2 regions of the Rothia sp. HMSC076D04 genome follow, and region 1 is predicted to be linked to the other one. Evidence: predicted binding sites of a transcription regulator. Region 1 holds the regulator's gene; the other holds the start of a gene.
The links. The regulator HspR, encoded in region 1, represses chaperone genes until heat shock. The targets are predictions, from matches to a motif close to AAGTTGAGTCNNNNNGACTCAACTT.

Region 1 (2,400 bases):
GCGCAGTCACCGCCAGTCAGCAAGGTTTACGAAGAACTCCGGGTTTATAGTGCATGAAACAACTCATCGAGTCGGTTTTGTGCGCTTGGCCAAAATTGGAAATGTGCGGTTCGTGCTGTCACGCCCTCTACCTGCTGAGCCATCCTCAGTCACACTCATTCGTGAGCCGGATGGGAAGTACTATGTCTCATTTGTTGTGGATGTGCCTGCTGAAAATATTCAGATACCGGAGCCTTCTGCATACGCTGTCGGTGTTGACCTAGGCCTGAATCGCCTGGCCGTAGCTGTCAATTCTGAGGGTGAACGGGTGTTCTTTGAGAACCCCCGCCCTTTAAAGAAGGCAGCGGCACGTCTTGCTACGCTTCAACGTCAGCTCTCCCGTAAAAAGCGCGGTAGCAACCGCTACGAAAAGCAACGCATCCGCCTAGCCAAAGCTCACGCCAAGGTACGCAATACAAGGAGCCATTACGCGCATCAGGTAGCAAACAAGGTGGTGGACGAGAACCAAGTCATCGCCCTGGAGAACCTGAATGTGGCTGGTCTGTCGCGTACCCGTTTAGGTAAGTCGGTATTGGATGCCTCATGGGGTTTATTACGCCGTCTGATAGAAGAGAAGGCTGATGAACGTCATCGCATGGTGGTCTTTGCTGACCGGTTTGCCCCCACGTCGCAGCTGTGTTCTGTGTGTGGTGAGCCGGGCGGTAGAAAGCCGCTGAATATCCGTGAATGGGCGTGTACCAAGTGTGGTATGCGCTTAGATCGAGATGCTAATGCGTGTGTGAATATTATGCTCGCCGCAGGACTTGCGGAGAGTTTAAACGAACAGAAGAGGGACGTAAGACGCCTGCTTGCGGGTGCTGTTGCTGTTGACGCTGTTAACCCACCGAGAGCCGCATACCTGTAGGGTATGCGGCTGGCAGGAGTCCTCTTTGTTCGCAAGGAGGAGGAAGTCAACCTCCCTCACGCGGCGTATACACAAAGACGCACAAGCCTATATGGGTGGCCGACCAGCGCAAATAGGCTAGAACAGCCGAACCGTTTATCCCAGTGTAGCGGGTTTAGCCGGTTTAGCGCTGCGGCTTCGTATCATCCGCCGTAGCCGGCTGGCGATGCTGACGGTACAACACCACAGCCGAAGAACGCTGACGAGGCGCCGGGCGGGTACCGCGGGCAATATGCACCACATCGCCACTGGTACCGGCAGCGAACACGCGCTCCGCCAAGCCCAACTTCACCTTCGCATCCTCAACCTGACGCTGCAGCGCCGCAATCTGCTCCTGCTGCTCCTCCACGAGGGACTCCAGCTCAATAATGCGGCGAATACCTTCCAGGGAGACGCCCTCCTGCGAGAGCTGCTGAATCTGCTGCAGACGGTTCACGTCACGCTGCGAATAGCGGCGCGCCTTACCGGGCGCACGCGAAGGCTGGACCAGGCCGATACGGTCGTACTGGCGCAGGGTCTGCGGGTGCATACCCGCCAGCTCAGCCGCCACAGAAATCACGAAAACCGGCAGGTCCACGCTGTGCAACGGCTTGCCGCTACGGGACTTAGATGATGATTCTCGAGATGCCATGGTTTACTTCGCCTTCTTCAACAGATCCTTACGCGGGTTCTCCTGCGGTGCCAGTTTTACGAACTTATCGAATGCTTCCTGCGCCTCTGCGCTCAGCTCGGTGGGCAGTACAATCTCGGGGATGACCAGCAGGTCGCCGTCGCCGCCCTTAGCCTTGAAGCCGCGGCCCTTAGCGCGCAGTCGGCGACCGACCTGACCGGGTGCCAGGCGCAACTTCACGGTGGATGCGTCGGGCAGGGGCACCTCGATGACTGCGCCGTCGACGGCCTCGGCGAGGGTGACGGGTGCACGCATAATCAGGTTGTTGCCCTCGCGCGAGTACACGGAGTCGTCGGAGACGCGCACGGTGACCTTCAGGTCGCCGCCGCGCAGGCCCTTGCCGCGCAGGCGGACCTTCTGGCCGTCCTTAATGCCTGCGGGGATGCGTGCCTCGGTGTGGGAGCCGTCCGGCAGGAACACGGTCACGGTCGCGCCGGTGTACGCCTGGGCGAGGCTGATGCGGGTGCTGGTGGTGCTTTCTTCGGGGGCTGCGTGCTGTGCGCCGCCGAAACCGCCGCCACCCATGCCGCCGAAGTCGGCGCTGGTGAAGCCTGCGGAGCGTCGGGAGCCACCGGCGCTACCGCCGAAGAGGCCGCCGAGCAGGTCGTCAATGTTGATGCCTGCGCCGCCGTTGCTGAAGCCGCCGAATGCGTCCGCGCCGGGGTAGCCGGTGTAGCTGCCACCGCCGAAGCCACCTCCGCCGAATCCGCCCATGCCAGATGCGCCGTAGCGGCGGATCTGGTCGTACTCTTCGCGCTGCTTCTTGTCGGAGAGCACGTCGTATGCT
Region 2 (2,400 bases), on a different contig from region 1:
GCTCAATGCCAGGAAGGAACTCGACCGGCTGCTGCGCCAGGGCCTCGCGCACCTTCGCCACCAGTCGATCGTTAATCTCCTCGTCTGGCAGGTTTACGCCGCGCTCGCGCAGGCGATCCAGGGTGAACTGCATGGATAGGCCCAGGCAGTCGAGGGTGTCCTGCTCGGTCCAGGTGCCGCCAAATTCTGCGGTGAGAGCAACCTTTGCGGCAGCCCATACGGGTTCGGTATCGACGAGGGTTCCGTCGTGGTCGAAGAGAATGGCGGCGGGGAAGGTGTTCGTAGTCGTCATGTCATTAAGCCTACCGGTTTATTTCTGGGGCGAGCGTAGGGTAACGTCCCCAATCGTCACCAAAAAATCTGTGCCCGCGTTCTGGGGGTTCTTGGCGATAGTGAGTAGCGCATCGGCGACGTCTTCACGGGCAATCGTCGGAATGCCTGGAGTTCGCTCGACACTCGCCATATCAAACACCTTCACCCCGCCCTTACCTGGCTTATCGGTCAGCCTGCCCGGATGTGCACGCGAAATATACGGCTGATATTCGGCAACCAGGGCGTCCGCCTTAACCTTGTCGGTAAAAATGCCGCGCATGATGACCTTGCATACCAGGCGCATGGGCAGGGACGCGGTCCGCATCGTATCGCCGACACCGTAGGCGCTCATCAGAACGCAATGCTTTACGCCTGCACCCGTGACCGCCTCCATGATGAGGGGCAGGCGCTCCTGCATGAACGTGGAGGAGAGAAATTCTCGCACCGTGGCTTTCTGACCCAGGATGCTGACCATCACGTCTTGCCCGGAGGATGCTGCGGCGAGCTGCTCGGCATCGTTCAGGGCTCCCGGAATGATAGTGAGATTTTGGTGTGCCCCCAAAAGTGTTAGCGCCTTGTCGGGGTTGCGCACGTAGGCGGTGACGGTGTGCCCCTCCTCTAGGGATTTGCGGATGAAGAGGTAACCGGTGCGGCCGGTTGCACCTAGAACCAGTATTTTCATGTGGGTCCCCATTCGTGACTGTGATTGTTGCGGGAGCCCGCAAGCGCCCAGCCTCGCAAGTACCCAGTCCGGTCAGTATAACAATGCGGTTTTGACTGGGGTTTTTGTCCGGGGCTTTTGTTTGGGGGCAGGGGGTGTGAGGTGGGGCAAAAAATACGAAAATTTTTTACAGGAGGCTTGCGAAACATAATTGAGTGGAGTAGACTCAAGTTATGTAATGCGGGGGCGCATAGGATAAGCCCCTCGAAACACGAAAGGAACATCATGGACAACAAGTTCACCACCAAGAGTCAAGAAGTCATCTCGGCGGCAAATACTAATGCTCAAACCGCCGGCAACCCCACTATTGAAACCGCGCACATCCTCAAGGCCCTCATGGACCAGCGCGAAGGCGTCGCCGTAGCAGTCCTCAAGGCTGCAGGCCTGGATGTAGACGCTATCTCCGAGGCCGCATCCGCCGAAATCAAGAAGCTGCCGAAGGCATCCGGTGCCTCCGTGCAGAACGCCTCCCTCAGCCGTGCCGCGCTTTCCGCTCTGCAGGCGGCACAGACCCGCGCCCAGGGCTTCGGAGATACCTACGTTTCTACCGAAATGATTCTGCTGGGCATTGCCAGCGGCACCGATAGCACAGCTGAAGCAATGCACAAGCTCGGCGCTACCGCAGAGCTCATTGCACAGACCATCCCCACCGTCCGAGGAGACCGCACCGTGGATACCCCCGACCCCGAAGGCACCTTCCAGGCGCTCGAAAAGTACGGCACCGACCTGACCGCCATTGCTCGCGCAGGCAAGCTTGACCCGGTCATCGGCCGTGACTCTGAGATTCGCCGCGTCGTGCAGGTGCTTTCCCGCCGTACCAAGAACAACCCCGTGCTGATTGGTGAGCCCGGCGTTGGTAAGACCGCCGTCGTGGAAGGCCTGGCACAGCGCATGGTTTCCGGCGACGTGCCCGAATCCCTGCGCGGCAAGACCCTCATCAGCCTGGACCTGGGCTCCATGGTTGCAGGCGCAAAGTACCGCGGTGAATTCGAGGAACGCCTGAAGGCAGTCCTCGAAGAAATCAAGAAGTCCGAGGGTCAGATCGTGACCTTCATCGACGAGATTCACACCGTCGTTGGTGCTGGTGCTTCCGAAGGCTCCATGGACGCAGGCAACATGCTCAAGCCCATGCTTGCCCGTGGCGAGTTGCGCCTGATCGGTGCGACCACCCTGGACGAGTACCGCGAGAACATCGAGAAGGATCCCGCCCTGGAGCGCCGCTTCCAGCAGGTGTACGTGGGCGAGCCCAGCGTCGAGGACACCATCGGTATTCTGCGTGGTCTGAAGGAACGCTACGAGGCACACCACAAGGTGCAGATTGCTGACTCCGCGCTGGTTGCTGCAGCAACCCTGTCCAACCGTTACAT

Region 2: clpB (ATP-dependent chaperone ClpB) is a predicted target of HspR. The motif match lies at 1,182-1,206, and genes of this name have one in related genera.

What each region holds. Positions count from the first base shown of each region.
Region 1 covers NZ_KV817374.1:291,511-293,910, forward strand. Annotated here, with positions in the region: gene HMPREF2980_RS09020 (RNA-guided endonuclease InsQ/TnpB family protein) at 1-904, shown strand, start outside; gene HMPREF2980_RS09025 (heat shock protein transcriptional repressor HspR) at 1,068-1,574, opposite strand; gene HMPREF2980_RS09030 (DnaJ domain-containing protein) at 1,578-2,400, opposite strand, start outside.
Region 2 covers NZ_KV817360.1:110,763-113,162, forward strand. Annotated here, with positions in the region: gene HMPREF2980_RS00790 (HAD family hydrolase) at 1-292, opposite strand, end outside; gene HMPREF2980_RS00795 (NAD(P)-dependent oxidoreductase) at 311-994, opposite strand; gene clpB (ATP-dependent chaperone ClpB) at 1,259-2,400, shown strand, end outside.